One region of the Pseudoclavibacter sp. RFBG4 genome, then DNA from elsewhere that is predicted to be linked to it. Evidence: predicted binding sites of a transcription regulator. Region 1 holds the regulator's gene; each other region holds the start of a gene.
The links. Region 1 encodes HspR, which represses chaperone genes until heat shock. Its sites were predicted from a motif close to AAGTTGAGTCNNNNNGACTCAACTT; they were not measured.
Positions count from the first base shown of each region.

Region 2: the regulator HspR is predicted to act here: its motif matches at 8,349-8,373, upstream of C5E10_RS01130 (ATP-dependent Clp protease ATP-binding subunit).
Region 3: the regulator HspR is predicted to act here: its motif matches at 3,086-3,110, upstream of C5E10_RS01740 (Hsp20/alpha crystallin family protein).

Region 1 is NZ_PSYC01000003.1:30,192-40,889, reverse strand. It holds gene C5E10_RS00990 (SDR family oxidoreductase) at 1-383, shown strand, start outside; gene C5E10_RS00985 (helix-turn-helix transcriptional regulator) at 393-1,238, shown strand; gene C5E10_RS00980 (SDR family NAD(P)-dependent oxidoreductase) at 1,649-2,419, shown strand; gene C5E10_RS00975 (heat shock protein transcriptional repressor HspR) at 2,821-3,363, opposite strand; gene C5E10_RS00970 (DnaJ C-terminal domain-containing protein) at 3,373-4,383, opposite strand; gene C5E10_RS00965 (nucleotide exchange factor GrpE) at 4,499-5,209, opposite strand; gene dnaK (molecular chaperone DnaK) at 5,212-7,077, opposite strand; gene C5E10_RS00955 (ABC transporter substrate-binding protein) at 7,445-9,070, shown strand; gene C5E10_RS00950 (MFS transporter) at 9,277-10,698, shown strand, end outside.
Region 2 is NZ_PSYC01000004.1:11,878-22,575, forward strand. It holds gene C5E10_RS01105 (MFS transporter) at 1-183, opposite strand, end outside; gene C5E10_RS01110 (TetR/AcrR family transcriptional regulator) at 207-794, shown strand; gene C5E10_RS18765 (fibronectin type III domain-containing protein) at 941-6,343, opposite strand; gene C5E10_RS01120 (substrate-binding domain-containing protein) at 6,584-7,672, shown strand; gene C5E10_RS01125 (methylated-DNA--[protein]-cysteine S-methyltransferase) at 7,676-8,227, opposite strand; gene C5E10_RS01130 (ATP-dependent Clp protease ATP-binding subunit) at 8,416-10,587, shown strand.
Region 3 is NZ_PSYC01000007.1:817-11,514, reverse strand. It holds gene xylA (xylose isomerase) at 1-874, shown strand, start outside; gene C5E10_RS01745 (xylulokinase) at 1,030-2,469, shown strand; gene C5E10_RS01740 (Hsp20/alpha crystallin family protein) at 2,621-3,034, opposite strand; gene C5E10_RS01735 (DNA-3-methyladenine glycosylase) at 3,232-4,164, opposite strand; gene C5E10_RS18770 (hypothetical protein) at 4,320-5,573, opposite strand; gene C5E10_RS01730 (rhodanese-related sulfurtransferase) at 5,844-6,776, shown strand; gene C5E10_RS01725 (branched-chain amino acid ABC transporter permease) at 7,151-8,428, shown strand; gene C5E10_RS01720 (branched-chain amino acid ABC transporter permease) at 8,439-9,419, shown strand; gene C5E10_RS01715 (ABC transporter ATP-binding protein) at 9,412-10,431, shown strand; gene C5E10_RS01710 (ABC transporter ATP-binding protein) at 10,428-10,698, shown strand, end outside.

The DNA of each region.
Region 1 (10,698 bases):
TCGGGATGCACCTGCACCGCCTCAGCGAGGCGAACGACTGGGGCATCCAGAGCAACCTCTCGCACCCTGGCGTCTCCCCCACGAACCTCCTCGCCGCACAGCCGGGCATGGGGCGAGCCAGCGACACCACCGAGGTCAAGGTCATCCGCCTCCTCTCGCGGGTCGGCATCACCGGCACCCCGCAGAGCGCTGCCCTCCCCGCAGTCCTCGCGGCCACGAGCCCCGGCGCGAAGGGTGGCCGCCTCTACGGCCCGAAGGGCCCAGGCCACATCGGCGGCCGCCCGTCCGAGCAGAAGCTGTACTCGCGCGTCGCGAGCGAAGCGGATGCGCGCCGCCTGTGGGAGCTCTCCGAACAGCTCGTCGCCGAGCACGTCGCCCGCTAGCCTCGCCTCATGGACAGAGCCCAGCTCGCCGATTTCCTCCGCAGCCGCCGCGAGGCGCTGCAGCCCGAGGACGTCGGCCTGACGAAGGGACCCCGCCGCCGCACGCAGGGGCTGCGGCGCGAGGAGGTCGCTGCACTCAGCGACATGTCGGTCGACTACTACAGTCGCCTCGAGCAAGGCCGCGGCCCCCAGCCGTCGGAGCAGATGCTCGCCGCCATGGCGCGTGGCCTGCGGCTGACGGCCGCGGAACGCGACCACCTCTTCCACCTCGCCGGCCACCAGGCACCTCGCCGTGCCATCGGCGGCGAGCACGTGGCCCCCGGCCTCATGCGCATCCTCGACCGCCTGGCCGACACCCCAGCGCAGGTCATGACGGCCATGGGCGAGACGCTCGTGCAGACACCGGCCGCGCGTGCCCTCTTCGGCGACGAGACCCGCTTCGCCGGCAACGCCCGCAGCGTCGTCTACCGCTGGTTCACGGCACCCGGCACCCGCGACGTCTACCCATCCGCCGACCACGAGAAGCTGTCTCGAGCGTTCGCCGCGGATGCTCGCGGCTTCGCCGCCCAGCAGGGGCCAGGCTCTCGAGCGCAGCGGGTCGTGGATGCGCTCCTCGCCGAGAGCCCGGAGTTCGCCGCAATCTGGGCCGACCACGAGATCAACGCGACGCACGAGCTCGAGAAGCGAGTGCAGCATCCAGAGCTAGGGGTCATGGAGGTGCACTGCCAGTTCCTCGTCGACCCCGCGCAGCACCAGACGCTGCTCGTGCTGACGGCCACGCCTGGCACGGAGAGCTACGACCGGCTGCAGCTGCTCTCGGTCATCGGCACGCAGCGCCTCACCTCCGACGCCTGACACCCGGCGCCCTGCGTCCGACATCCGGCACCCGACAACTGGCGTCCGACGTCCGACATCCGGCACCCGACAACTGGCGTCCGACGTCCGACGTCCGGCGCCCTGCACCCGAACGCGCGCGCCCAGGCCGTGGAGTTGTGGCTTGTTGCTGCTGCGCGACGTCGCCACGACATCACGCCACAACTCTGCGGTGGCCGTGACCCTGCTCGGGGCGGTGGCCGTGACCCCGCTCGGGGGCGGGGGCGGGGGCGGTGCGCATGCTTCCGTCGCGTTCGCTGTGTCGGTACACAGTGGATGCGCATGCGCGGCACCTAACCTGGCGGCGCCGTCGGAGATACAGCTCCGGCGGCCGACGACTGCCGCGGGCGAGCGACGCCACGCGGACAACCAGACGACAAAGGAGTTGCGACATGACAGATTTCACCGGACGCTCAGTGGTCATCACCGGCGGCGCGGGCGGCATCGGCGCGGCGACAGCTGAGGAGTTCCTCAAGCTGGGCGCACGCGTGGCCCTGGTCGACCTCTTCCCGGAGCCCCTCGAGGCCGCGCGTGAACGCCTCTCGGCGCACGGCGAGGTCATCGCGATCGCCGCGGACGTCACCGACGAGGCCGACGTCGAGCGCTACGTCGCCGCGACCGTCGAGGCGTTCGGCACGATCGACGTGTTCTTCAACAACGCCGGCATCGAAGGCGCCGTCGGCCCGCTCACGGAAGCGAGCGTCGACAACTACGAGAAGGTCTTCGCCGTCAACGTGCGCGGAGTCTTCCTCGGCATGAAGCATGTCCTCAAGGTCATGACCGAGCGCGGCAGCGGCAGCATCATCAACACGTCCTCGGAGGCGGGCCTCGACGGGGCGCCAGGCGTCTCCGCCTACGTCGCGTCGAAGCACGCCGTGGTCGGCTTCACGAAGTCCGCCGCGCTCGAGGTCGCCCCGACCGGGGTGCGAGTCAACAGCATCCACCCGTCCGGCGTGAACACGCAGATGGTTCGGCGACTGGAGGAGGGCTTCGGCGGCGGCGACACGGAGGCCGCGAAGGCCGGGTTCCAGGCGGCGATCCCGATGGGCCGCTACGCCGAGCCGCTGGACATCGCTCGAGTCGTCGTGTTCCTCGGCTCCGACGAGGCGTCGTTCGTGACCGGCGCGCAGTGGCGCGTCGACGGCGGCAACGGAGCCCGCTAACCCCGCGCGCCGCACCCCACACCCGCGCCCCGAGCCCCGCGCCCACCCGACGCGAAGAGGTCAGTTTCGCCCCACCCTGGGCCTCAGGATGGGGCCAAACTGACCTTTCGGCGCTCGAGACGCGGCTGGTTCGGCGGGATGCGGCGCGGCAGGCGGCGGGCGCGGGCGGCCGGCGCGCGCGGCGCGGAAGGCGGCGGGCGCGAAGCGGGCTCGGGAGCGGCGCTCGGGAGCGGCGCGCGCGGCGCACGAAGCGGCGCGAACGCCGAAAAGGTCAGTTTGGCCCCATCCCGGGCCTCAGGATGGGGCCAAACTGACCTTTCGGCGCTTGAGACGCGCGTGGTTCGGCGGGATGCGGCGCGGCAGGCGGCGAGCGCAGCCACAGGAGCGCGGGCGGCGCGGGCTTACGCGTCCGGCGGCCGCTTGGCGCGGGGAGCGCGCGAACGCGGTGCGGAGGCTTTCGCGCGGCTGCGCTCCGGCCGCGGCTCGTCGGCGTCGGCTTCGTCCTCGGCATCGTGGATGCGCGCCGGCCGCCACACGACGACCTCGGTGCGGCGGGCCGTGCGGCGCCCGTGGGCGAGGGGCACGACATCGCCGCGCTCCCCGGCCGCGAAGATGCGACCGCCGAGCCTCGTGAGGCGCTCGTCGGCGAGTTCCGCCTCGAGCGCGCGGACGCGGCGGCGCAGTCCCAGGACCTCGCGCTGCAGCTCGAGCACGCGGGCGATGCCCTCGAGGCTCACGCCCTCGTTCGACAGCACCGCGATCTCGCGAAGCTGCGCGACGTCGCGGAGCGAGTACCGCCGCACGCGCCCGGCCGTGCGCCGAGGCGTGACGAGGCCCATCCGGTCGTACTGGCGAAGCGTCTGCGGGTGCATGTTCGCGAGCTCCGCCGCCATGGCGATCGCGAAGATCGGGGCGTCCTCGTCGAGGTCGGAGGGGAATGCCATGGGCGCCCCCTACCTGCCTTGGCGCGCGAGACGCAGCAGGTCCTCGCGAGGGCTCTCGTCTCCGGATGCGGCGACGAAGTCGGCGAGGGCCTTCTCCTGCGCGCTCGACAGGTGATTCGGCACGGCCACCTCGAGGTGCACGAGCAGGTCGCCCTTGCCCTTCTTCGACTCGATGCCTCGGCCCTTCACTCGGAGCGTCTTCCCGTTCGGCGTTCCCGGCGCGACCTTGACGCGCACGGTCTTGCCGTCGACGGTCGGCACCTCGATGGTGGCGCCGAGCACTGCCTCAGCGAAGGAGACCGGCACGGTCACCTCCAGGTTGAGGCCCGAGCGCTTGAAGACGGGGTCGGGTCGCACGGCGACGGTGAGGATGAGGTCTCCGGCTTCGCCGCCGTTCGGGCTCTGCCCGCCCTTGCCGCGGAGGCGGATCTTCTGCCCGTCCTCGACGCCGGCGGGAACGCGAACCTTCACGACCCGCCCATCCTGGCCCTGCAGCTCGACCGTGTCGCCGTGGATGGCGGTCATGAAGCTGAGCGTCGTGGATGCGCTCTGGTCGCGCCCCTTCTGCGGTCCGGCCTGGAACCCGGCGGGCCCACCGGCGCCGCCGCCGAAGCTGCCTGCTCCGAAGCCGCCGCCCCCGCCGCCGAACATGGAACCGAGGAGGTCCTCGAAGTCGGCGTTCGACGCGCCGCGGCGTCCGCCGCCACCGTTGAACATGCCTCCGAACACGTCCTCGAAGCCCGCGCCACCTGGACCGCCTGGCCCCTGCTGGAAGCGGGCCCCCGAGCCCATGGCGCGCATCTGGTCGTACTCGGCGCGGTGCTCTGGGTCGGAGATGACCGAGTAGGCCTCGGAGATCTCCTTGAACTTCGCCTCTGCCGCAGTGTCGCCCGGGTGCGAGTCAGGGTGATACTGACGCGCGAGCTTCCGGTACTGCTTCTTGAGGTCTTTTTCGTCTACGTCCTTCGATACGCCGAGCACCGCGTAGAAGTCCTTGTCAAACCAATCCTGACTGGCCATATGGTCCTTCTGTTCCTAGGGATGAGCACGTGTCTTCCGGATGAAGACAAGAGGGGGCCCGCAGCTGCGGTGCCCCCTCCCGTGTTCGATCGGGCGGATGCGCCGATCGCGGTGCTTATGAAGCGGGTACGAAGACGGCTGCCTTCGCGACGCGGACGACGCGCTCGCCGATGGTGTAGCCGCGTTCGACGACGTCAGCGATCGTGTCGCTCGTGACCTCGGGGTTCGGCAGCTGCGCGATGGCCTCGTACCGCTGGGGGTCGAAGGCGTCTCCGGCTTCACCGTAGGCGGTGAGGCCGAGGCGCTCGACTGCGGTGCGCAGCTTGTTGGCGATGACGGCGACCGGGGTGTCCTCGATGAGGTCGCCGTGCTTCTGGGCACGGTCGAGGTCGTCGAGGACGGGGAGGAGGGACCGGAGCACTTCCGCCTTGGTGGCGTCGTAGGCCTCGGTCTTCTCGCGGTCGGTGCGGCGGCGATAGTTGGCGTACTCCGCCTGGACGCGCTGCAGGTCGTGGAGGCGCTCCACTGCGAGATCGCTCTCGCCGGGGGTGCCTTCCGTTGGCGCGTCTTCTGCACCTTCGCCGCTGAGGAGCTTCTCGAGATCCTCGACGCTCAGGCCTTCAGCCGCGGCTTCAGCAGCCTGGCCGGCGGCCGGGTCGGCGTCGTCCGGTGTGGACTCCGCCGACTCGGCCCCAGCAGCCGTGCCGAGGTCGCGAACTTCGCCAGTCTCCGGGTCGATCCGACGCTTGTCGTTGATGATCGGCTCGTTTGCTTCTCCCGAGTTCTCGGGGCCGCGTGCTTCTGACTCGTTTCGCTCTTCAGCCATGGTTACTTCTTGTCCTTGTCGTCCTCGTCGTCCACGACCTCGGCGTCGACGATGTCATCGTCGGCTGCCTGGTCTCCGGCGGGTGCGTCGGCCGCGGGGGCCTCTGCTGCCTGCTCAGCCTGGGCTGCGGCGTAGATGGCCTCGCCGAGCTTCGTCTGGCTGGTGTTGAGCTTGTCGAGCGCCGACTTCACGGCCGCGTCGTCGTCGCCTGCGAGGGCCGTCTTGAGCGCGTCGACATCGCCCTGGACCTCGTTCTTGACGTCGGCGGGGAGCTTGTCGTCGTTCTCGGTGAGCACCTTCTCGACCTGGTAGACCGTGGTCTCGGCGATGTTGCGCTGCTCGGCGCCTTCGCGGCGCTTCTTGTCTTCTTCCGCGTGCTCTTCAGCCTCTCGGACCATGCGCTCGATGTCTTCCTTGCCGAGGCTGGAGCCGCCGGTGATCGTCATCGACTGCTCCTTGCCCGTGCCCTTGTCCTTTGCGGAGACGTGCACGATGCCGTTGGCGTCGATGTCGAACGTGACCTCGATCTGCGGCATGCCACGGGGTGCCGGTGCGATGCCGGTGAGCTCGAAGGTGCCGAGGTTCTTGTTGTCGCGGGTGAACTCGCGCTCGCCCTGGAAGACCTGGATCTGCACGGACGGCTGGTTGTCGTCGGCCGTCGTGAAGGTCTCGCTGCGCTTGGTCGGGATGGCCGTGTTGCGCTCGATGAGCTTGGTCATGATGCCGCCCTTGGTCTCGATGCCGAGGGAGAGGGGCGTGACGTCGATGAGGAGGACGTCCTTGCGCTCGCCCTTCAGCACACCAGCCTGGAGTGCGGCGCCGACTGCGACGACCTCATCCGGGTTGACGCCCTTGTTGGCTTCCTTGCCGCTGAGCTTCTTGACGAGCTCGGCGACGGCGGGCATGCGGGTGGAGCCACCGACGAGGACGACGTGGTCGATCTCGTCGACCTTGATGCCGGCTTCGCGGATGACGTCTTCGAACGGCTTGCGGGTGCGCTCGAGGAGGTCCTTCGTGAGGTCCTCGAACTTCGCACGCGTGATGCTCGTGTCGAGGTTCGCGGGGCCGTTCTCCGTGAGGGAGAGGTAGGGCAGCTGGATGCTGGCGCTGGTGGAGCTGGAGAGCTCCTTCTTCGCCTGCTCAGCGGCTTCCTTGAGGCGCTGGAGCGCGATCTTGTCGTTCGCGACGTCGACGCCGGTCTGCGACTTGAACTCGGTGATGAGGTACTTGACGAGACGGTCGTCCCAGTCGTCGCCGCCGAGGCGGTTGTCACCTGCGGTGGAGCGCACCTGGATGGTGGAGAAGTCGTCGTCCTTGCCTACTTCGAGGAGGGAGACGTCGAACGTTCCGCCACCGAGGTCGAAGACGAGGATGAGCTCGTCTTCCTTGCCCTTGTCGAGGCCGTACGCGAGTGCGGCGGCGGTGGGCTCGTTGATGATGCGGAGCACGTTGAGGCCGGCGATCTCGCCGGCTTCCTTCGTGGCCTGGCGCTCGGCGTCGTTGAAGTACGCGGGGACGGTGATGACCGCGTCGGTCACCTTGTCGCCGAGGTACTGCTCTGCGTCGCGCTTGAGCTTGCCGAGGATGCGCGCGGAGATCTCCTGCGCGGTGTACTTCTTGTCGTCGATGGCCTGGGTCCAGGTGGTGCCCATGTGGCGCTTGACGGATCCGATGGTGCGGTCGACGTTCGTGACGGCCTGGCGCTTGGCGGTCTCGCCGACGAGGACGTCGCCGTCCTTCGTGAATGCGACGATCGACGGGGTGGTGCGGAAGCCTTCGGCGTTTGCGATGACCTTGGGCTCACCACCCTCGAGGACCGAGACGCAGGAGTTCGTGGTTCCGAGGTCGATTCCAACAGCACGTGACATATGTGGTTCTCCTTTTGTAGTGCTTGTCTGTTCTGAGTCTTCGTCGGCTCTGGTTCTGTGCTCCGAATCGGAGCCATTAAGACCTGAGCCGTCTGCGCTCAAGTTTACTCAGCACGGTGCACGCGTCAAGCTGGGCGGCTGAGAGTTGAGTGGGAACGACTCAAGTCTTGACGAGTCACACGAGTCACGGGACACGAGACACACGAGGCAACGAGTTCACGCGTGGAGTCACGCGAGTTCAGCCCCGGCCCCACTGTTACGCGCTTCCTGGACGCCGCCTGAGCTACCTGCCACGCTCACGCCAGCCCGCCACTCAGGCTGGCCGCCCTCGGGCTCTCGCAACGCATCCACCCACGACAGGACCGTCATGAACAGACGCCGCTCCACCTTCTCCGCAGCCGTCATCGGCGCGGCCCTCACTTCCCTCCTCCTCAGCGGATGCGCGACCGGGCAGAGCACCGCGAGCGCGGGTTCCGACACCCCCGTCGCCGGCGGCGACCTCGTGCACGCCGTCACCGCCATCGCCGACGGGTGGCAGCAGCAGCAGTCGAACAACTGGTACAAGAGCCAGGTGTGGACGCAGCTCGTCGAGACGCTCGTCTACGTCGACAACACGGGCGAGGTGCACCCGTGGCTGGCCGAGTCGTGGGAGGAGAGCGAGGACGGACTTCAGTACACGCTGAAGCTGCGCGATGGCGTGACCTTCTCGGACGGCACGCCGCTGAACGCCGACATCGTCGCGAAGAACCTCGAGGTGCTCGGCCTCGGCGACGACAGCAAGGGCATCACCCGCTCGCCGATCGTCCCCGGAGAATTCGCGAGCGCCGAGGCCGTCGACGACACGACCGTGCTCGTCACCCTCAGCGCACCCAACCGCGGGTTCATCCCCAGTCTCGGCTTCTTCGCGGCCGGCATCCTCGGCGAGAGCACCATCGACCTGCCGCTCGAGGAGCAGGCGGACCTCGCGAACGTCGTCGGCACCGGAGCGTTCGTCTTCGAGTCGCAGGTGCCCGAGCGCGAGATCGTGCTCACGAAGCGCGCCGACTACGACTGGGCCAGCGAGGCGTTCGACCACGAGGGCCCCGCCTACCTCGACTCCATCACCTTCAACGTGCTCGAGGAGGACTCCGCACGCCAGGGCGCCCTCGAGTCCGGCCAGGTCGACTCCGTGCACTTCGTGCAGCCCAGCGAGGAGCAGCGCCTCATCGACGGTGGCTTCAACGTCATCTACGGCGAGTACCTCGGCACGCCCATCAACTTCGTGCTGCGACCCAACGCCGAGATCACGGACGACGTGAACGTGCGCCAGGCCATCCAGCACGGCGTGAACCGTCAGGAGATCGTCGACACCGTCTTCAACGCCAACTGGAAGCCGGCGACCTCCTCCGTGCAGGCCGCGACGCCAGGCTGGGTCGACCTGAGCGAGAAGCTCGCCTTCGACCAGGACCTCTCGAACTCGCTCCTCGACGAGTCCGGCTGGACCGAGAAGGACGGCGACGGCTACCGGGTGAAGGACGGCACGCGCCTGACGATCCCCGCATACACGTCGCCGTTCGTGAACGGCTCCGGCCAGATCCTCGAGCTCGCCGCCCAGCAGCTCAAGGCGATCGGCATCCAGCTCGAGATCCGCCAGACGGATGCGAGCACGTACAGCGATGTCTTCGCGGCGGGCGGCACCCCGATCTTCCCCGTAGCCAACTCGTTCCTGGACGCGACGACGCTGCGCCAGTACTGGGGGCAGGACTACACCAACCAGTTCCAGCTGACGGGCGGCGAGCTCGAGGAGCAGCTGCTTGGCGTCTCCCAGACCGCGAACGGCACCGATGAACGCGCGGCGAACCTCGCGAAGCTGCAGGAGAGCGTCCTCGAGGAGGCCTACACGGTGCCGATCGTCGACAACTACCAGGTGTTCGTCACGAGCCCCGAGGTGCACGGCATCGAGACCAACGCCGTCGGCCGCCCGTACTTCTACGACACCTGGCTCGGACAGTAGCCGCCGGCGGCGCGCCTGCACGCAGCGCTGCACTGCAGTGGCCAACTTCCGTGATGCTTCGGCCCGACTGACGTCCATCCGGGCGGGCAGCCCCGAACCATCACGGAAGTTGGCCGGACCGGGCCGGACCGGAGCGCAGACGTCCACGCGGACCCCACCGTCCGCGCGTTCGCCTGCGCGCCGCCTGGCGCGCATAGACTCCGCGCATGGCACTCCCAGGCCGCGCCGACGATGGCGCCCCCTCCTCCAGCGACCCGACCCCGAGCGGGCGAGTCGAGACCGTCGACGGCGGGGCGGCGGTCACGCCCAAGGAGCTGAAGAGGCGCGCGACGGCGTGGGCGCTGTGGGACGTCGGCAATTCCGCCTTCCAGGCCGTCGTCGTCACGTTCGTCTTCGCGACCTACCTCGCGAGCGACCTCTTCATCGACCCGCAGGTCGCGGCGCTGGGCGACGCGAACCCGCTCGACCCGCAGTACCTGGCGGCTCAGGCCGCATCCACGAACGTCATCGCGAACCTGAGCACCGTCGCTGGACTGCTCGTCGCACTCATCGCGCCGGTCCTCGGACAGCGCTCGGACGGCTCGGGCAAGCGGAAGCTGTGGCTGGGCATCTTCACGGGCATCACGGTGCTCATCATGCTGGCGATGTTCTTCATCCAGCCGGGCGAGGAGTACCTCTTCTGGGGCGCTCTGCTGCTCGCGGTCGGCACGATCTTCGCCGAGCTGAGCGGCGTCAACTACAACGCCATGCTCTCGCAGGTGTCGACGCCCAAGAACGTGGGCCGCATCTCCGGCATCGGCTGGGGCCTCGGCTACCTGGGCAGCATCGTGCTGCTCGTGCTGCTGCTCGTGCTGTTCATCCAGTCGTTCGGCGCGGAGGGCCGGAACGGAGTGCTCGGAGTGCCGAGCGGGGTGGATGGGGGCGCGCTCGACATCCGCTTCGCCATCGTGCTCGCGGCCGTCTGGTACGTCGTCTTCGCGCTCCCCGTCATGTTCAAGGTGCCGGAGATCGCGAAGGACGAGAACCGCCCGAAGGTGGGCTTCCTCGCCTCCTACGGCGTTCTCTTCCGCGTGATCGGGAAGCTCGCGAAGAGCGACCCGAAGCTGCTCCTGTTCCTCGCCGCGAGCGCCGTCTTCCGCGACGGCTTGCAGGCGATCTTCGCGTTCGGGGCGATCCTCGCGGCGCAGGTGTACGGCTTCGCGCCGAGCGAGGTCATCTACTTCGCGGTCGCCGCGAACCTCGTCGCCGGCCTCGGCACGCTCGCTGCCGGCTGGTTCGACGACCGCTTCGGCCCGAAGCTCGTCATCATGGCCTCGCTCGTGTCGCTCACCGCGTTCTCCGTGGTGCTCCTCTTCCTGCCGTCCGAGCAGACCGTGTTCTGGATCTTCGGCCTCGCCCTGTGCCTCTTCGTGGGGCCCGCGCAGGCGGCGAGTCGCTCCTACCTGTCGCGCGCGACGCCTCCCGGGCGCGAGGGCGAGCTGTTCGGCCTCTACGCCACCACGAACCGCGTCGCGAGCTTCATCACCCCCGCCCTGTTCAGCCTCTTCGTGTTCCTCTCCGGCAACCCGAAGATGGGCATCATCGGCATCGGCATCGTGCTCGCCGTCGGCTTCCTCATGATGCTGCCA
Region 2 (10,698 bases), on a different contig from region 1:
GGCGGAGGCGCCGCTCGAGATGAGTCCTGCGGCGGATGCGCTCAGTGACAGCTCCGCCTGGACGTCGGGCAGGAAGAGTCCGTAGGCGAGGCGGACGAGCCCATAGGTGGCTGCGATCAGGGCGGTCCCCGAGGCGACCAGCAGGAGTGGGCGGCGATCCCGTAACGAAAACGATCGTTTCATATTTACGACTCTAGAGTGTTGGCATGGCAATCCGCTCCAGGACCGAGACCAAGCTGCTCGACGCCGCGGACGAGCTGTTCTTCACGGCTGGCATCCACGTGACGCCGATCGACGCCGTCATCGAGCGCGCGGGGGTCTCGGCAGCCACGCTCTATCGCGGATACGCCAGCAAGGAGGCCCTCGTCGCGGCGGCTCTCGAACGCCGACACCGTGCCTGGATAGAGCTGTGGGATGCGGAGATCGCCAAGCATCGCGATGACGGGCAGCGGCTGCTCGCCGTCTTCGATGCCCTGGACGCGTTTCGGCAGCAGCCTCTTGGCTCTCGCTGGTGCGCCTTCCTCGGGGCTTCCGCCGAGTACGCTGACGCCCCCGCCGAGGTCCGCGCCGCGGTGCAGACCGACACCGAGTCGCTGCGCTCGCGGCTCACGCACCTCGCGAGCCCGTTCGAAGAGTCAGCGTCCCTCGCCGAGGAGCTGCTGCTGCTCGTCACGGGCTACCTCGCGATGCGTCTGCGCGACGAGCGGTACTCGACGGCCACGGCACGGCGGATGGCGTCGGGCCTCATCCGTGCCGCCACGACCGAACCCGACTCGAGGCGCGACTCGGCATAGCGGCTGAGGCTCAGCCGGCCTGGTCGGACGCGCGGAGCTCCTCCAGTGCCAAAGCGACCTGCTCGACTCTGCCGAGAGTCATGGGGCCAATCCAGAGCAGGATCGGCAGTGAAGCGAATGATGCCAGGCGCGCTCGGCGCGTGCAGCTACTTCGTGACCGAGACTTCGTGGGTTGTGCTCACGGTGGTGCCTGCGGCGTTGATCAACTCGACCGTGTAGGCGTACTGCCCCGGTGCCTTGCCCTCGACCTGCAGCGTCGCCTTCTGGGCGGCGGGGCTCGCAGCGGTGAGCTCGCCGTTGCCGACCTCGACCCCGTTCTCGAGGAAGCGGTAGGCGGTGGCGTTCGTGCCCCACCAGAGGTTCGCCGTCACGGTGTAGGTGCCGTCGCCGTCCCAGTTGTCCGAGGAGAGGGACGGGGCGCCGGGGGAGGCGTTCGTCACCGTCACCGTGAGCGACTCGGTTGCCGTCGTTCCCTTCGAGTTCACCAGCTCGCCGGTGAAGACGTAGGTTCCGTTCGCCAGGCCGGCGATGTCGACGACGGCTGACTGTGCAGCTGGCGAGTTCGTGCTGAGCGGTGTCGTGCTGACCAGCTGGCCGTCCTGGTAGAGCCGGAAGACGGAGCCGTTCTCCCCCCACCACAGATTCATCGTCAGCTGGAACTCGCCGTCTCGGAGACCGGTGTTCCAGCCGTCGTTGGAGGAGAGCACTCCCTTTCCTGGAGCCTTCGTCGCGCCGTCGTCCGTCGGCGCCTCCGGCAGCGTCACAGGTGCGGTCGCCGCCGAGCGGGGGCTCTCGCCGGAGGCGTTGACGCCGGTCACCTCGTAGGAGTGGGTCGAGCCTGGAGCGAGTCCGGTGACGGTGCATCTCGTCTCGGTGGTTTCACACACCGGTTCCGATTCCCCTGCCTCGTAGACGCGGTAGCCCGCGAAGCCCGCACCGGGGTTGGCGAGGTCGTCCCAGGAGACGGCGATGGAGGTGTCGCTCTCCTGCGTCGCGACGGCGTTCTGCGGAGTCCCGGGCAGCGTCTCGTCGGCGACGGCCAGCCAGGAGATGACCGGCTTCTCGCCGCCAGCGCCCTCGTTGGTCACGAGGTAGTCGACCGTCGCTGCCTCCGAGAGCGTGAAGGTCAGGCCGGCGGAGAGCTTGGGTGTTGAGCCGGAGAGGGGGATGCTTCCCTTCGCGAGTTCCGTGCCGTCGACCGACACGGTCTGGTACATGGTCCTGCTGAGGTTCCACCACTCGGTGAAGCCGCCGGTCAGCGTGTAGGTGCCAGCCTCGAGTGGGAGCCGGTAGCTCAGCTTGGTGGTGTCCTGGTAGAGCCCCGTCGAGTACTTGTCCTTGATATCGGTCCCGGTCTTGAGCTTCATCCCGTCAGAGATGTGTCCCCATTGCGTGGCGGATGTGGAGACCTGGTCGACCTTGTCGTTGCGCAGTCCATCGACGGCGGCTGACACGGCCGCGTACTGGGGCGAGTCGGCGCCGTCGGTTCCGGCGTCGATGAAGTACACGAGCCCTGGTGGCACGATCTCGAACTGCGCGACGACCGGTGCGTCGCTTTCGTCGAGGCGTCCGTTGGCGGTGATCGTCTCGTATTCGGTGCGTGGCTGCTCGTGGGCGGCGGGCTCCCAGGTGACGGCACGCTCGGTGTCGGCGACCTTCACCGTGCTCGGGAGCGGATCGTCGGTGTCGAGCACGCCCTGCACGCCGAGGTCGCGGGGCAGCGTCTGCACGTAGACGAGTGCGAGTCGGGCGTTGTAGCCGCTCGTTCCATTGGTGCCGAACTCCAGCTCGACGACCGCTTCCTCATCGAGGGTGAGCGTCTGCGCGATCGGCGTCGCCGACCCTGTCGAGGTCGCCGTCTTCGAGACGGTCTCGCCGTTCGCCGTGAGCTTCGCGGAGAGGTTCGTCGTGAGTCCCGCACGGGGCGCCTGAACCCCGACGACGTTGTAGGAGCCGGCGGGGAGGGTCAGGTGGTAGGTGACCGGCTTGTTGAAATCGGCGCCGATGTAGGAGGAACCCCAGTCCTGGGCTGTTCCGCTCGCGAGCGTGGTCGCTGCGGTCGAGTACCCCCAGGTGCTGCCCGCGGCGGTGCCGTCCCACTTCTGGTCGGCGGTCTCGTTGCGGAGCTCAGGCGAGACGCCCGCCGCGGCCGCATGCGCGGAGCCTGCCTCCGAACCGCTCGAGCCGGAGTCGATGAAGTAGTCGAGATCGGCGGGCACGACGAGCACCGTCGCCGAGAAGCGCTGGTAGACGCCGGCTGCGGTCTTCTCCGAGGTTCGACCGCTGGCGGCGAAGCTCGCGAGCTCGCCGGTGGACGTGGCGCTGGCGTTCGATGCGGCAGTCCAGATGACCTCTTCCTCGGTGCCCGAGAGGAGGAGCGTGCCGGGCAGGGCACGTTGGGCGGTCGTGATGGCCAGGGAGCCGAGGTCCGTCACGTCGGCGCTCACATCCTTGGGGGTGAGCGCGTCCGCCGCGGAGGCGAGGCGCCGTTCGAGGGCTGTGGCGCCCTCGACGTCGAGTCCGTAGCCGACCGGGTCGGCGACCGCGGCCTGCGCGGCCGTCCGTGCGGCAGCGAACGGGGCCCACGACTCGGGTCCGTAGTCTGCCTCGACGAGCTGCGCGACGGCGGAGACGGCCTCGGTGAGTGCTCCCGTGTCGACGCGCGCGGAGTCGGCGACCGCACTGATCGTGGCGACAGAGTCGACGTTGAGTGCGCTGTCGTTGGCGGTCCTGATGACCACTGTGTGGGCGCCGTTCTCGAGCCCGCGGAGCGTGAAGGTCGTTCGGGCGCTGCCTGCGCTCCACGTTGGAGCTGCGAGCGCGACGGGGATCCCGTCCACCTCGACATCGAGCGTCGCCGTGCCGGGGTTGGCGCCGATGATGTCCAAGCCCGTTCCGGTGAAGGAGTAGCTCAGTGCGGCTCCCTTGGCCGTGCTCTTGGATGCGGTTCGCTGCCACTCGAACATGCCCTGTCCGTTGACGTGGCTCCAGCTGGCGTCGAACTCGAGCACCGGGGTCGACGTGTTCGACCAGCTGCTCTGATGCATCCCGTCGATGATCTGCGTGTAGTAGGGCGTGTATCCGGGCAGCGTCTGGATCCGCAGGTTGTCGAACTGCACGAAGTTGAAGCTGGACCCGAGTTGGATGCGCCCCGCGGCCTGCGGCGCGGCATCCGTGTGCGACGCGATCTGCACGCCGTTGATCGAGGCAGTGGAGGTGTCGCCTGCGACGGTCACGGCGATGCTGTTCCAGACGCCGGCACCAGCATTGAACGCAACCTCCGCGTTGCCCGCCACGGTGCCGCTCGCGAGCGTCGTGCCGTAGCGGCTGAAGGTCCACGCGCCGGTGGGCTCGACCCTGAGCTCGGCTGCCGAGACGTTCTGCCCGTTCGCCGTGCCGCCCTGCTCTCTGGCGCCGATGGTGGCGTACTGCGCTCCCTCTGCCTCGAAGAGCACGTCGGTCGAGACGGTGTAGTTCGCCCACCGGGCGTCACCGATCGTCGTCTTGGGGTCGCCGCTGTTCCACGCGCCGCCGGCCATGCCAGGGCCGACCTGCTGCCTGAGCACCCGGCCGTGCGTCGCATCTGATGTGGCAACCGACTCGAATGCGCCGTTGGTGTCATTGGTGTAGCGCGGGGTCACGCCCTGGTCCTCCGGCTGCAGCGCTGGGGTTCCGCTCGGCTTCTGCTTGGCGCCGCGGCTGTCCAGGAACGACGCTCCGGAATCCACCAGCGCTCCGGTGGCCGGGTCGTAGCCGCTGATGTTGCCCGCCCCGGCGTACTCGAAGTCGTCGGCGTACAGGACCTCGTCATCGGTGACACCGTTCTGGGCGCCGGTCGGGTCGGTGTCGAGAACGTCGCGGCCCCCGTCCTGGTCGGTGTATTCGGGGGATGTCGGCAGCGAGCTGGCGTAGCCGTCCCTGGGCGTGAGGCTGCCGTCGGCTGCTGCTGTCGCCTGGTCGAGCGTCGTGAGGGTCAGCGACGACCAGGGCTTGACCTCGACGGTGTAGAGCCCGTCCCCATCCGGCGAGATCTCGCCGATGGGGGTGAGGTAGTTGTCGTTGTAGGCCTGGCCGTCATCCGCGGCGCGCGTCTCCCAGAGCTCGGCCGTGCGGTCGGCCCCGAGCTCCATGTTCTTGGCTGTGATGCGGTAGGTCTTCGTGAAGCTGCTGTCGTTGATGATGACGGTCGAGAAGTCGCTGGCGTCGGGTGCCGCCAGGGTCGTGAAGGACGCGCCACCGAGGCGGGCGCCGCTCGGCGGATTGCCCTTCCCCAGCTCGCTGTCGGATGCCTGGGGGATCGCCCGCCAGATTCCAGCGGTGTTGTCGTCGTTCTCCCAGCCGAGCTTCGCGAACTTCGTGAACTGCTCGATCATCGCGAGGCCACCGTCGTAGTACAGCCAGCCGGACCACGGGTCGCGCGCGCTCACGAGCTCCTTGGAGGAGTACTGGAACCCGTCGTAGAACGAGCCGATCGCGGGCTGGAAGATGTTGAGGGTGCGTCGGGACTCGTCGAATCCGGTCGTGACCCAGTTGCCCATCTCGAGGGCGCTGTTCGGGCCGCCGAATTCGGTGCCCGTTCCGCCCCGCTCGTCGCTGTTGGTGTTGTTCGGCCGGTCCGCCGAGTTGGAGAACGTGGACTGGCCCTCCGAGTTCCAGACCTCCTTGTCCAACTCCTCGGCAACCTTCTTGAGGTTGCCGGCGTTGTCGTCGGCGCTCGAGTAGTGGAAGCCCACGATGTCGACGGCGTCACGCAGCGAGGAGTCGCTCGGGGACGTCATCTGGTTGCCGAAGGACACCGGCGGAGTCCCAACCGTGTCGGCGGCGACCGTCTCGATGGATCGGTAGAGGTCCCGTTCCTGATCCGAGGCGAAGCCGCTGTTCGGGTCGCCCGCACTCGCACTCTCGTAGCCCTTGTCGTCGCCGCGGAGCCAGCCGGAGAAGTCCTTGTAGAGCTGGACCTCGGGGTTGCTCGTCTCGTTGGCATCCGGGTTGATGGAGTCGACCATGATGCCGTATTCGCGGTACGCGGCGAGCACGGTGTTCTTGAACCAGATGTACTGGGCGGCGTGCGTGGTGGCCCAGGCCGGCCGATTCCAGCGCAGGATGCTGACGTGCACGTCGGCGTGCGCGACGAGCTGCGCGTCGGCCGCGAGCTGGAAGCCGGGCTCGCGCTGCACGTTCGGGTACTCGTCGCGAGTGCGCATCGTGGCTGCGTTCGGCCCGGTGGAGGTGTTGCGGTCGTTGCCCATCTCGATCTTGATGGTGTTCATGATCGGGCGGTCGCCCCCGAACAGCGTCTCGATCAGCTCCCAGTACTTCTCCGGATGCTGCGCCTTGTAGTCGAGGAGCAGAGCGCTCGTCGAGTTGGCGGTGAGCACGCCGAAGCCCTTGAACGTGAGGCCGTTCACGTTCTCTGCGGCTGCCGCGACGTCTGCGCCGTCCACGGTCACGGAGACGGGATCCGATCCCGCGGCCTGGGCGGACGTGGGGGCGACGAGAACCGGCGCGATCATCGCCACCGCCGTGGCCGCGATGAATGCCAGACTCATCCGCCGCCTGCGGACCCTGCTCGTGCTCGTGACTCGACCGAGCCGATGGTCCTGAGGCATGTGCGCTCTCCGTTCTGTGCGCTGTCCGCGCGGGCTCGTTCGTCGAGTGCGCGGCGGGCACGACTGTGTGCTTCCGAGCTGATCTTGAAGTGGGGTCGGAGAAAAGGCCAGCAAAACGAACAGAACCGTTCATGCTCGACGCGATACGAACATGTCTGTACGCTCGGATTCGTGGACGACATGCCGCCGTTCGGTCTCCTGCGTCGAGAGCGGATCCTCAACGAACTGCGGCGGGCAGGATCCGTCCGCGTCGCCGCGCTCGCGCAGCAGCTCGAGGTGTCCGAGCTCACGATCCGCCGTGACATCACGCACCTCTCCGATCGCGGTCTCCTGACCAGAGTCCACGGCGGCGCGACGCTGCGGAGTCGCCTCGACACCTCGGTGCCATCGGTCGCCGCACAGGCGACCGCGATTCGATTCAGGGTCGGCATGGTCACCCCGTCACTCAGCTATTACTGGCCGCAGGTGATCGTCGGCGCGCGGGCCGCGGCCACTGACCTCGGTGTGCAGCTCGTGCTCAGGGGTGCCAGCTATTCCGTCGATGATCAGCGCAGGCAGATCTCCTCCCTCGTCGAATCGGGCGGCCTCCACGGCATCATCGCCGCACCGGAGACGGGCGGTGCAGACGGGCGGGCGCTGCTGCACTGGCTGGAGTCCCTCCCGGTGCCCGTCGTGCTCGCTGAGCGCCACGCCTCCTCCGTCGCCGCGCTCACGAGCCTCGAATGGGTCACCACGGACCACGTCTTCGGCGGCTCCCTCGCCGCCGACCATCTCGCGTCGCTCGGGCATCGCCGGGTCGGCATCCTCACCTCGACCGGCTCCCCGACCTCCGCGCAGCTCCGGCAGGGATGGAGCGGTGCCGTCACGGAGTTCGGCCTCGAATCGGTGGTCGACGTCGACGCGAACCTCGACGACATGGACGGGCAGTCGAGGGAGGCGTTCATCGCTCGAGTGCTCGATGATTGCCGCCGAGCATCTGCGACGGCCCTGCTCATCCACTCCGACCCTCAAGCGGTGCTCGTGCAGCAGTACGCCCGCGATCACGGCTGGTCGATCCCCGACGACCTTGCCGTCATCGCCTACGACGACGAGGTGGCGCAGAACGCCGAGCCGCCCATCACGGCGCTGCGTCCTCCCAAGCAGCACATCGGGCGGCTGGCCGTCGAGACGATGGTGTCGCGCCTCGAGGAGGGTCCCCGTCGACCGGTGCAGCGCACCCGTGTCCTCCCCGTTCTGCACGCTCGGAGCTCGACCGCGACGCTCTCCTGACCGTCAGCCGCGCATCCCCATCGCCCGTTCGTGGTCGATGAGCGCCTGCCGGACGGCGATGTCGTCGGCGTGCCCCGCGAGCTTGCCGCTGGCTCGGACGATGCGGTGCACGGGCACGAAGAGGCCCACGAGGCAGGCGCCGCACGCGCTCGCGGCGGCGCGGGCGGCGCGTGGATGCCCGGCGATGGCCGCGACGTCGCCGTAGCTCGCGAGGGTGCCGGGTTCGACGAGCCTGGTCGCCCTCCACATGGCGCGGCGCAGCTCGGTGCCGTCCTGGTGGACGTCGATGGCGGGAAGGAGCGACGGGTCGCCGTCATCGAAGGCTCGGACGGCGGCGAGTGCGGCGTCGGCGTCATCGAGCTCCTGCACCTCGAGGAGCTCGGATCGGCGGCCGAAGACCGAGTACGCGAGCGAGTTCGGGCTCCCGAATCCTGAGGCGCGCACGGCCTCCGACGAGCCGGCCTTGATGATCGAGAATCGCTCGCCGAGCAGCTCGACGCTGCCGATGCGGATCGCGCCGACGTCGAGTGGGCTCTCTTCGGGTGCTCCAGGCATGACAGGAACTCTGCCACGTCGAGAGAAGTCCTGGTCAGAGGCAGTGCGGGGGCGTCGAGGTTGCGCTGGGAGTTGGCTGTGTCACCCAGCTTTGGGTGGTAATACGGCGGCCTCCAATCTAAACTTGAGTCATACCGACTCAACTCTTGATCCATCTGGGTCGGAAGCAACTTTCACGAAGGAGCCCCATGGCAAACATGCAAGGCGCTCAGGCACCAGACGAAGAGGCCAAGAGCGCACTCGAACAGTACGGAATCAACCTCACCGACATCGCCCGCTCGGGCAAGCTCGACCCGGTCATCGGCCGCGACGCCGAGATCCGACGCGTTAGCCAGGTGCTGACCCGGCGCACCAAGAACAACCCAGTGCTCATCGGCGAGCCCGGCGTCGGGAAGACCTCGGTCGTCGAGGGCCTCGCCCAGCGCATCGTCGCCGGCGACGTCGCCGAATCCCTCAAGGACAAGGAGCTCGTCAGCCTCGACATGTCCGCGCTCATCGCGGGTGCCAAGTACCGCGGCGACTTCGAGGAGCGGCTCAAGGCCGTCCTCAAGGAGATCACCGAATCCGACGGGCGCATCATCACGTTCATCGACGAGCTCCACACCCTCATGGGTGCTGGCGGCGGAGAGTCGAGCATCTCGGCAGCGAACATGCTGAAGCCCATGCTCGCTCGCGGCGAGCTGCGCCTCATCGGCGCGACAACACTCGACGAGTACCGCCAGTTCATCGAATCGGATGCGGCGCTCGAGCGACGCTTCCAGCAGGTGTTCGTCGGCGAGCCCAGCGTCGAAGACTCGATCGCGATCCTCCGCGGCCTGAAGGAGCGGTACGAAGCGCACCACAAGGTGTCGATCGCCGACCAGGCGCTCGTCGCCGCCGCCGCGCTCTCGAACCGCTACATCACGGGCCGGAAGCTGCCGGACAAGGCGATCGACCTCATCGACGAGGCTGCCTCGCGCCTGCGCATGGAGATCGACTCATCGCCGGTGGAGGTCGACACCCTCCAGCGGCAGGTCGACCGTCTCCGCCTCGAGGAGCTCGCGCTCAAGAAGGAGCACGACGACGCCTCCCGGCAGCGCCTCGCCACGCTCCGTGCCGACCTCGACACGAAGAACGCGCGCCTCGGTGAGCTGAAGGAACGCTGGAGCATCGAGCGGGCATCCCTCAACCGCATCGGCGAGCTCCGCGAGGAGCTCGACAACATCCGCGTGCGCGCCGACCGTGCGCAGCGCGAGGGCAACCTCGAGCTCGCCTCCCGGCTGCTCTACGGGGAGCTCCCCGGCATCCAGAAGCAGCTGCACGAGGCTGAGGCCACGGAAGGCGGCGGGCCCAAGCTCGTCAATGACCACGTCACGGCCGAGGACATCGCTGGGGTAGTGGCCGCGTGGACCGGCATCCCGGTCGGCAGGCTGCTGCAGGGCGAGATGGAGAAGCTCCTCCACCTCGAGGCCGAACTCGGCAAGCGACTCGTCGGGCAGGAGAAGGCGGCGGCGACGGTCGCGGATGCGATCCGCCGCACGCGTGCGGGCATCGCAGACCCCGACCGCCCCACGGGCTCCTTCCTCTTCCTGGGCCCCACCGGAGTCGGGAAGACGGAGCTCGCGCGAGCGCTCGCGGAGCTGCTCTTCGACGACGAGAAGGCCATGATCCGCATCGACATGTCCGAGTACGGGGAGAAGCACTCCGTCGCCCGGCTCGTCGGCGCCCCTCCCGGATACGTCGGCTACGAGCAGGGCGGGCAGCTCACCGAGGCCGTCAGGCGCAGGCCATACTCGGTCGTGCTGTTCGACGAGGTCGAGAAGGCGCATCCCGAGGTCTTCGACATCCTCCTGCAGGTGCTCGACGACGGGCGCCTCACCGACGGCCAGGGACGCACGGTCGACTTCCGCAACGTCATCCTGATCCTCACCTCGAACCTCGGCTCGCAGTACCTCATCGACCCGCTCCTCACCCCCGAGGATCGGGAGGAGAGCGTCATGGCTGCCGTCCGGCACTCGTTCAAGCCCGAGTTCGTGAACCGACTCGACGACATCGTCGTGTTCAGCGCCCTCTCGCAGGATGAGCTGGCGCAGATCGTGGCGCTGTACATCGACCGGCTGCAGCGCAGGCTCGGCGAGCGTCGCCTCACGATCAAGGTCGACGACGACGCCAGGGCCTGGCTCGCCGAGCGAGGCTACGATCCCATCTACGGGGCCAGGCCGCTGCGTCGACTCATGCAGCGCGAGATCGACGACCGCCTCGCGAGGGCACTCCTCGCGGGCACGGTCCGCGACGGCGACACGATCTCCGTCGTCGTGGCGAGCGACGGCGAGTCCCTCAACGTGCAGTCCACGACCCCGCACACCGCGGCTATCGAGTAGGGCGTCTGGCGCTTGGCGTTGGAGTCAGTGTGAGTCCCAGCGGCACTCCCAGCGTCAGAAGAGTGAGCCAGATGCAGGTTCCTGTCCGGGGGAGCCTGCATCTGGCTCACT
Region 3 (10,698 bases), on a different contig from region 1:
CGACCGCGACGTGCGTCGCTTCGCGTTGCGCAAGGTCCTCCGCAACCTCGACCTCGCCGCGTCGCTCGGCGCCGAGACGTTCGTCATGTGGGGCGGCCGCGAGGGTGCGGAATACGACTCCGCGAAGGACATCCGCCAGGCCCTCGAGCGCTACCGCGAGGCCGTCAACCTCCTCGGCGACTACGTCACCGACAAGGGCTACAACATCCGCTTCGCGATCGAGCCGAAGCCGAACGAGCCCCGAGGCGACATCCTGCTCCCCACAGTCGGCCACGCACTCGCCTTCATCGAGACCCTCGAGCGCCCGGAGCTCGTCGGCGTGAACCCCGAGGTCGGGCACGAGCAGATGGCCGGCCTCAACTTCGCGGCAGGCATCGCGCAGGCCCTCTACCAGGGCAAGCTCTTCCACATCGACCTCAACGGCCAGCGCGGCATCAAGTACGACCAGGACCTCGTGTTCGGCCACGGCGACCTGCAGAACGCGTTCGCGCTCGTCGACCTGCTCGAGAACGGCGGCCCCAACGGCGGCCAGACCTACACGGGCCCGCGTCACTTCGACTACAAGCCCTCGCGCACCGAGGACGAGACGGGCGTCTGGGAGTCGGCGGCAGCGAACATGCGCACCTACCTCCTCCTCAAGGAGCGCGCGGCTGCCTTCCGCGCCGACCCCGAGGTGCAGGAGGCTCTCGCGGCGTCCCGCGTCGACGAGCTGTCCACGAACACGCTCGGCGAGGGCGAGACCTACGACGACTTCCTCGCCGACCGCTCCGCCTTCGAGGACTTCGACGCCGACGCGTACTTCAACGGCAAGGGCTTCGGCTTCGTGCGCCTGCAGCAGCTCGCGCTCGAGCACCTCATGGGCGCACGCGGCTAGCCCACGTCCCACCGACTGACGGGTTCCCCGTCCCCCCGCGCAGAGCTGTGGCGGATGCACTCACCACGCGCGTGCATCCGCCCCAGCTCTGTCGTGCATGCTCGACCAGCGCCTGAACCTCAACACAGCACTCGCCCTACAGAAAGCAGACCACCATGCTCGTCGCCGGCTTCGACTCGAGTACGCAGAGCTGCAAGCTCGTCATCCGCGATGCGGAGACGGGTGCGCTCGTCCGCCAGGGGCGCGCCGCTCACCTCCCCGGCACCGAGATCGACCCGGCGAACTGGTGGGCTGCCGTTCAGGGCGCGACCGAGGCCGCAGGCGGGCTCGACGACGTGGCGGCGATCTCCGTCGCAGGCCAGCAGCACGGCATGGTCGCCCTCGACGCCGAGGGCCGTGTCGTCCGCGACGCCCTCCTCTGGAACGACACCCGCAGCGCAGGCGCAGCACGCGACCTCATCGCCGAGTTCGGCCAGGATGCGCTCGTCGAGCGCACGGGACTCGTGCCCGTCGCCTCGTTCACCATCACGAAGCTGCGCTGGCTGCGGGATGCGGAACCCGAGAACGCGGCGCGCGTCGCGGCCGTCGCCCTCCCCCACGACTGGCTCACGTGGCGCCTCCTCGGCTACGGCCCAGCAGGCGAGAGCCCCCTCGGCCCAGACCTGACGAAGCTCACGACCGACCGCTCCGACGCGTCGGGGACCGGCTACTGGTCGCCGTTCACGCTCGACTACGACCGCGAGCTGCTCATCGCGGCGCTCGGCCACGACGCCATCCTGCCCCGTGTGCTCGGACCGGACGAGGTCGCGGGGAAGACGCCGGCCGGCGCGCTCGTCGCCGCGGGCGCCGGCGACAACGCTGGTGCGGCGCTCGGCCTCAACGCGCGCGCGGGCGATGTCGTCGTCTCGATCGGCACCTCAGGCACCGTCTTCTCCGTCGCCGACCGACCGGTGGTCGACCCCCGCGGTGGGCTGGCCGGGTTCGCGGACGCGACGGGAGCGTTCCTTCCCCTCTCCGCGACCCTCAACGCGGCACGTGTCATCGACACGACCGCCGAGGTGCTCGGCGTCGACCACGAGGAGTTCGGTCGACTGGCCGCATCCGCCCCCGTCGGTTCTGGCGGTCTGGCGTTCGTGCCGTACCTCGACGGCGAGCGCACCCCCGACCTGCCGGATGCGACCGCGTCGCTCCTCGGCATGACCCGCGGCTCGTTCACCCGCGAGAACCTCGCCAGGGCCGCAGTCGAGGGCATGCTCGGCAGCCTCGCGCAGGCACTCGACGCCCACCGTGCGCTCGGCGTCGAGGCGAAGCGAGTCATGCTCATCGGCGGTGCAGCGCTGAGCGAGGGCGTCCGCGCCGTCGCGCCGACGCTCTTCGACGTGCCAGTCGAGATCCCGGCACCCGGCGAGTACGTCGCCGACGGCGCGGCTCGCCAGGCTGCCTGGGTGGCGACTGGGACACGTCCGGACTGGCCCGTCGAGACGATCGCTCGCCTCGAGCCCGCCCCTGACTCGGCGCTCCGCAGCCGCTACGCGGCGGCCGCGAAGCTCGCCCGCGAGACCGAAGAGGCAGGAACGGGACTCCACGCCGCCTGACGCGAACGAAGGCGCGAGCGCGCGTCGAGGACCAGCGCAGAGACGCACCGCCCCACAGACGCGGGGACACGCAGAGAGGGGCAGCGCCGGCTGGCGCTGCCCCTCTCTGCGTCACAGGGACCGCATCACGAAGCTGCGATCACCGGGCCGCTCAGGCCTGGATGGTCTCGACCTTCGTGCCGCTCTCGACCTCGATCTTGCGTGGCTTCGCGCGCTCGCTCACCGGCACGGTCACGGTCAGCACGCCGTGCTCGTAGCTCGCCGCGATGCGCTCGGTGTCGAGCCCCTGGCCGAGCGTGAACTGGCGGAGGTAGCTGCCGCCGTTGCGCTCACGGACGAGCCACTTGGCGCCCTCGGCGTTGACCGTGCTGCGCTCGGCGCGGATCGTCAGCTGCTGGCCGTCGAGGTCGACGTCGATCGAGCTCGGGTCGATGCCGGGCAGGTCGGCGGTGAGGATGTAGTGGTCGGCCTCGCGGTAGAGGTCGATGGGCATCGAACGCGGGCTGTTCGGTGCTCCCTGGAAAAGTCGTTCCATCTCCTGGAACGGATCGAAGACGCGTGCCATGTCGTTTTCCCTTCCTTGTACGCACGCTCGTCAGCGCGAGACGGTGCGGTGAACTTGAGTCGACTGGTGTCAACTTCCTTGAGCAGAAAATTAGCACTCTGCCCCATCGAGTGCCAGAAAGTTTGCTGAAAACCCCCTCAGCCGTGGGCGAACACCCCTCAGAGGAGGTCGGCGCAGGTCGGCGCCGGGCGCAGAGCTCAGTGGGAGCGGTGGTCTTGCACGGTCATACGGGGGCCGTGCTTCGGGCGCGGGTTGCCCGCGAGCTTGATGAGCCGCACGACCCGCTCGCGGTGTCCGCGCCACGGCTCGAGCAGCTCCCGCATGCCGTCGTCGTCGACGTCGCAGCCCGCGAGCGCCCACCCGACCATGTTGGGGATGTGGTAATCGCTGAAACTCGGAGCGTCGGGGTCGCCATGCGAGCGCTGCACGGTCTCGTTGGCCGTCCACACGCCGACGCCCACGATCGAGCGAAGACGGCGGAGCGGCTCTTCCGACCCCGTCGGCAGGCTGCTCGTTCGCTCCAGCGCCGAGGCGACCGTCGCCGCGCGGATCACCGTGCCGGACCGCGAGTAGTCGACGCCGGCCCGGTGCCAGTCCCAGCTCGGAATGCGCCGCCACTGCTCCGGCGTGAGCGGCAGGCGCATGTGCCGCGGCACGAGACCGGCCGGCCCTGGCGCCGCGTCGGCGTGGTCGCGGTGCAGGATGTCCCACGCGCGATGCGCCTCGAGGCCCGTGATCTTCTGCTCGATGATCGCCGCGCTCAGCGCCTCGAACACCGCACCCGACTTCGGGAGCCGCAGCCCCTCGTTCCGACGCCGCACATCCGCCAGCTCCGGCAGAGCGTCGAGACGGAGCTCGCTCCAGTCGTCGTCGCAGCCCAGCAGCGTGGGAGCCTCGTCGACCGCGATCTCGGCAGCCGCACCCCACGACACGACCCGCACCCCCTCCCGCGCCTGGCGGAACACCGTGGTCGCGCCTCCCGCCAGCGCGTGGGACGTGCGCCACACGTCGCGCGACACCGGATGCACCCAGCACGTCGGATCTCGCCTGCCCCGCATGAGGGGAGACAGGGTCTGCTGCACATCGACCGGCGACGCCGGCCGATAGAGCGACATGACCCGATCTGGCATGCCGCAAGGGTACGCAGACCCACGGACATTCGATCCTCCCGACACACGCCGCGACTCGCGGCCAGTGCGATAGCGACCTATGAGAAATTCGAATCAACGCGACTCCGCAACTCGCGAGGGAGCGATCCTCACCTATCAGCGGTCAGAGATCCTGCTCATCTTCGCTCATTGGACCTAGAATCCACTTTCTGATAGCCGAAGCTGCGAAATACTCGCCTCAGGAAACTCTCGCGCAAGTCGCTTGAACTAGCCGCTCGCTCTTCGAGGTCTCGTTCAAGTATCGCGATCTTCGCTCGACCCGATCTAACCCGAGACTCAAGATCGAGTTCCGCTTGTCGCATTCCAACGAGTCCGATGCGAGAGTTTGGCAGCAGGGTGGAGATCGAGATGAAAAGGCTCGGTCCACAGGCAGTCACAATGAACACCGAACCGACTAGCCATCCATGATTTTCAGCCAACGACATGCCGAGAAGAAAACCAAAAGCCAGAATTAAGAAAAGCACGGCACCCATAGCCACACGGGTAACGTATTTCGAGAATGACGTATCACTCGCCCAGCGCTCTCGCGCCGACTCACCGGAGAGCATTGCAACTACCACGGATAGAATAAATCCCGCCAGAAGAACCACGAGATTCGAGTTCATCCAGAACTGAAAGTAGATCTGTGAATTCAAGTATTGGATAGCAAGCAAAGCGCCAGCTAGAACCGCACTCGCGAGCGTTGCGAGGAGTGACGAAGCAAAAACGATCCTGAGTCGACGCCGCCATATGTTCGCTTGCCCTATAGCCTGCACCCAGCTCACAGCAACGACTCCCGAGGTGACCATCACCTCACGTTTCGCGGCAATTCCTTGAATCAGTGACTCTGACCTAGCAACTGCCGCCATATTCGCGCGAAGCTGCTCTTGCGAGGTGTAGACAACGAACTCGCCAAGGAGCGTCGCCAGAACTACAACCACCGCCCCAAGTGGGGCGACAAGCATGAACTTTCCGAGCTCGGCCGGTTGGTTCAAAACCGCAATACAACTGAAAAGAAGCGCCGGAAACAAGAATCCAACAAGTGATATCGCCGCCGTGGCGAGAATGCGCTGCACTTTTGGGATCGCCAACGAGCCGGATAGTTGCCCGCCGGCCACGAGGACATACAAACCGGCGAGCAATGTGACCACCACACTGAAGGCATCAACACCCCCATCGAGAACCGAAGCTCCGATAGTCGTGAAAACTGTTCCGAGCGCCTCCCAATCACCGACGGATGAAGTCGACGACAGGGCCGCCTGAAACGGCACGACCAACGGTAGAGAGTAGAGCAGAAGGGCAATCAGGCTGACGGCTATGAGTTGAACCAATGAGGCGCGCCATTGGCGGCGTTCACTAGGAAAAGAGGGCTCCAATTTAAATTCAGTCACCTGCGTGATAATAGAGGCAGACCCGGCCCACACAAGACAAACTGGGAATATTTGCGGATCCTTCGGCACCCAGAAGGTTTTTCTGAACAAATACGCGAGTTGACGACACGGCTCCACCGACCAGCAGATGATCTGTGAGATACCTCTTCGATCCAACACCAAGGGCTGTCTTTGGCCCTGCTGGCCGGCTGGCCGCACTTGAGATCCCTTCGCATGATGGACGGAACGTCTGCCCCTGGCCAGCACGCGCCCTCACCTAAAATCGTCCTCATGGCTGTCCCCAAGATCGTGCTCTACTACGCCTTCGCGCCCCTCGCCGACCCGGAGGCGATCCGCCTCTGGCAGCGCGACCTCGCGGCGTCCCTGGGGCTGCGTGGGCGCATCCTGATCTCCAAGGACGGCATCAACGGCACCCTCGGCGGCGAGCTGAACGCGCTCAAGCGCTACGTGCGCACCACCCGGGAGTACGCGGCCTTCAAGGACGCCGACTACAAGTGGTCGGAGGGCACTGGACTCGACGAGCTGGGACAGAGCCTCGACTTCCCACGCCTCAGCGTGAAGGTGCGCGACGAGATCGTCAGCTTCGGGGCGCCGGGCGAGCTCGAGGTCGACGAGCACGGCGTCAAGGGCGGCGGGACCCACCTCGCCCCCGACGAGCTGCACGCACTCGTCGAATCGCGCGACGAGATCGTCTTCTTCGACGGCCGCAACGCGATCGAGGCGCAGATCGGCCGCTTCGAGGGCGCCATCGTTCCGGAGACCGGAACCACCCGCGACTTCATCGCCGAGCTCGAATCGGGCAAGTACGACGACCTCAAGTCCAAGCCCGTCGTCACCTACTGCACGGGAGGCGTGCGCTGCGAGGTCCTCTCAGCGCTCATGCTCAAGCGCGGCTTCAGCGAGGTGTACCAGCTCGACGGCGGCATCGTCCGGTACGCGGAGCAGTTCGGCAACGAGGGACTCTGGAAGGGCTCCCTCGCGGTCTTCGACGCTCGCGAGCACCTCGAGTTCGGCCCCGACACCGACGTCCTCGGCCGCTGCCGCGAATGCGAGAGGCCCACGCACCGCACCCAGAACTGCAGCGACCCCTCTTGCAGGGAACGCTTCGTCGCCTGTGCGGACTGCGGCGAGCGCGCACTCCACTGTCCCGAGCACACGCCCGCGGGCCTCAGTGCCGCGGCGGGGGCACCATCCGGTCGGTGACACGCCGGAGACGAAAGACATCTTCACAAATCGGAGATCTTGGATGTGGCGGCACACTGCGCCGCACTGGAGCACCATATTTGTGGTGACGTAGAACAAAATTGCGCGCTGAGGCTCCTGGCGGCGAGCAGAGCGCCTTCCGCGCGACTATCGTGTGTAGCGGCAGTGAAACATTGCCGATACAAACCATCCGTAGATTCGCAGAGTGGCGAATCCTCGCTTGCAGAAATAGCAGTTCCAGAATCTCGTTCAGTCGTCGTGCCCAGCCCGACTCGCACTGGAGGTACTCCGTGCCCCTTCTCCCCAGTCCGCTCACGCCAGCCGGTCCGCGCTCAGCGACCGCCCGGCGTTCCCGGCTCACCCGAACCCACCGAATGCTCGCAGCACTCGCGATGTCGCTCTTCGCGTTCCTCGGCGTCTTCGCGATGGCCGGCCCCGCGAACGCGGCAGCCGACCCCGTCGACGAGGAGTCGCCGTACTCGATCAGCGGCATCCTCAACTACGAGGGAGAACCCGTCGCCGGCGTCTCGCTCACCGTCGACGGCGACGGCTACTCCGAGACGGTGGAGTCGGGTGAAGACGGCCGCTGGCGCGTGCCCGTCCCAGGCCCAGGCAACTACACGGTCACGCTCGATACGGAGACCCTGCCAGACGGCATCGACCTGCGGAACGAGGACGGCGCCACCGCAGAGGTCACCGAGGACGAGTGGTCGACGACCAACGTCGGACGCCTCTTCGCGCTCGGAGAGGACACGAGGCAGAGCAGCAACTTCGGCTCGCAGCTCATCGAGCGCCTCGTCGCCGGCCTCAACTTCGGCCTCCTCATCGCGCTCGGCGCGATCGGCATCACCCTCATCTTCGGCACCACCGGGCTGAACAACTTCTCACACGGCGAGCTCGTCACCTTCGGCGGACTCATGGCCTGGCTCTTCGCCGTCGTCATGGGGCTCAACATCTTCGTCGCCATCATCGTCGTCGTGATCCTCGGCGCCGCCTTCGGCTGGCTCCAGGACGCGACCCTCTGGAAGCCGCTCCGCAAGCGCGGTGTGCGCCTCGTCCCGGCGATGATCGTGAGCATCGGCCTCGGCCTCGCACTCCGGTACCTCTACCAGTTCTTCTTCGGCGGAGCGATCCTCCCGATGAGCTCGGTGGGCCTCAGCGGAGCCGTGGAGTTCGGCCCCGTGCGCATCACGACGGGCTCGCTCCTCAGCATGGGCATCTCGATCGTCACGCTCCTCCTCGTGGCCCTGTTCCTGACGCGCACCCGCGTCGGCAAGGCCACCAGGGCCGTGTCCGACAACCCGTCGCTCGCAAGCGCCTCCGGCATCAACGTCGACCGCATCATCCGCATCGTGTGGACCACGGCAGGTGGCCTCGCCGCCCTCGCCGGTGTCATGCTCGCCCTCTACCGCCAATCCTCATGGGACATGGGCTTCCAGGTGCTCCTGCTGATGTTCGCCGCCGTCACCCTCGGTGGCCTCGGCTCCGCCTACGGCGCCCTCGTCGGCTCGCTCGTCGTCGGCATCTTCGTCGAGCTCTCGACCCTCTTCATCCCCGCCGACCTCAAGTACGCGGCGGCGCTCCTCATCCTCATCCTGGTCCTGCTCGTCAGGCCCCAGGGCATTCTCGGCCGCCGCGAGCGAGTCGGCTAGGAGACGAACCATGGACTGGTCAAACATCCTGAGCAACGCCATCGGCGAGCTCCTCAGCCCCACCACCGCTGCCTACGCGCTCGCCGCGATCGGCCTCGGCATCCACTTCGGCTACACCGGCCTCCTCAACTTCGGCCAGGCCGCGTACATGCTGCTCGGCGCGTACGCGTTCGCGATCCCGACGATCAGCCTCGGCTGGCCCATCTGGGCTGCCGTGCTGTGCGTCATCGTCGTCTCGATCGTCTTCTCGTTCATCCTCGGCGTCCCGACGCTGCGGCTGCGGGCCGACTACCTGGCCATCGTCACGATCGCCTCCGCCGAGATCCTGCGGTACATCGTGACGACGACCGGCCTCACCCCCGTGACGGGCGCGGCCAACGGCCTGAACGGCTTCAAGGGAACCTTCGCGGCCATCAACCCGATCCCCGACGGTACCTACGGCTTCGGCCCCTTCACCTACAACGCCTACGACTGGTGGACCCGCATCGTCGGCTGGGGCCTCGTCATCCTCGCGACCCTCCTCGTGTGGGCGCTCATGCGCAGCCCGTGGGGTCGCGTCGTCCGCGGCATCCGCGAAGACGAGGACGCCGTGCGCAGCCTCGGCAAGAACGTCTTCGCCTACAAGATGCAGGCGCTCATCACGGGTGGCCTCCTCGGCTCCCTCGCCGGCATCATCTTCATCCTGCCGAGAGCCGTTCAACCCGCGAACTACACGACGGGTCTCACGTTCTTCATCTGGACGATCATGCTGCTGGGTGGAGCCGCGACGATCTTCGGCCCCATCGTTGGGGCGATGATCTTCTGGGTCGTGCTCTCGCTCACGCAGGGCATCCTGTACGGCGCGATCGAATCGGGCGCGATCACCTTCCTCTCGACGACGCAGGCAGGCCAGCTGCGCTTCATCATCGTCGGAATCGCGCTCATGCTGCTGGTGGTCTTCAGACCCCAGGGCATCTTCGGAAACAAGAAGGAGCTGAGCTTCAGTGCCTGAGCAGACGAGCCCGCCAACGGGCATCCTCCCCACCCACGAGTTCGTCGACGGCAAGGTCGGCCCCGGCTGCAAGAAGGTCGACCCGATCGTCATCGCCGACGGCGTCACCCGCCAGTTCGGCGGCAACACTGCCGTGGATGTGCAGCACCTCGAGATCCCGCGCGGCAAGATCACGGCGCTCATCGGCCCCAACGGCGCCGGCAAGACGACCATGTTCAACCTGCTGACGGGCTTCGACAAGCCCAACACGGGCACGTGGTCGTTCGACGGCACCTCCCTCGCCAACGTGCCCGCCTTCAAGGTGGCCCGCTCCGGCATGGTCCGCACCTTCCAGCTCACGAAGTCCCTCGGGCGCATGACGGTGCTCGACAACATGCTCCTCGGCGCCGACGAGCAAGGCGGCGAGGGCATGCTGCGCGCACTGTTCAAGCCGCTGTGGCGCGACCGCGAGAAGGAGATCACCGAGAAGGCCGACGAGCTCCTCGCCCGCTTCAAGCTCGACGCCAAGCGCGAGGACTACGCGGCATCCCTCTCCGGCGGACAGCGCAAGCTCCTCGAGATGGCCCGCGCCCTCATGAGCAGCCCGAAGCTCATCATGCTCGACGAGCCCATGGCCGGCGTCAACCCGGCCCTCGTGCAGTCACTCCTCGGCCACGTCAAGGAGCTCAAGAACGACGGCACCACGGTGCTCTTCGTCGAGCACGACATGCACATGGTCACGAACATCTCCGACTGGGTCGTCGTCATGGCGGAGGGTCAGATCGTCGCGGAGGGCCCGCCTGAGACGGTCATGAAGGACCAGGCCGTGATCGACGCCTACCTCGGCGCGCACCACGACCAGGACCTGGGCGACCTCGACATCCAGGAGCTGGAAGTCGAGCGCATCGCCGAGGAACAGGGCGTCGAAGCGGCGGCCGAGTACGAGGCCGAAGTGCTCGGGACGACCACGATCGCCGAGGAGATCGCCGAGACGAAGCCCGGGACCGAGACGACGGAGAGTGACAGCAAATGAGCGAGACGACGCCAAACGCATCCGGTTCTGCGACAGCGACGACCCCCAGAAGCGACGCTGTGCTGTCGACGATCGACCTCGTCGGCGGCTACCTGCCCGGCGTGAACATCCTCAACGGATGCTCGATCGACGCCTACCCCGGCGAGCTCATCGGCATCATCGGGCCCAATGGCGCCGGCAAGTCGACAGTACTCAAGGCCATCTTCGGGCAGATCAAGATCCGCGGCGGCAGCGTCATGCTGAAAGGCGAGGACATCACTGGCCTGC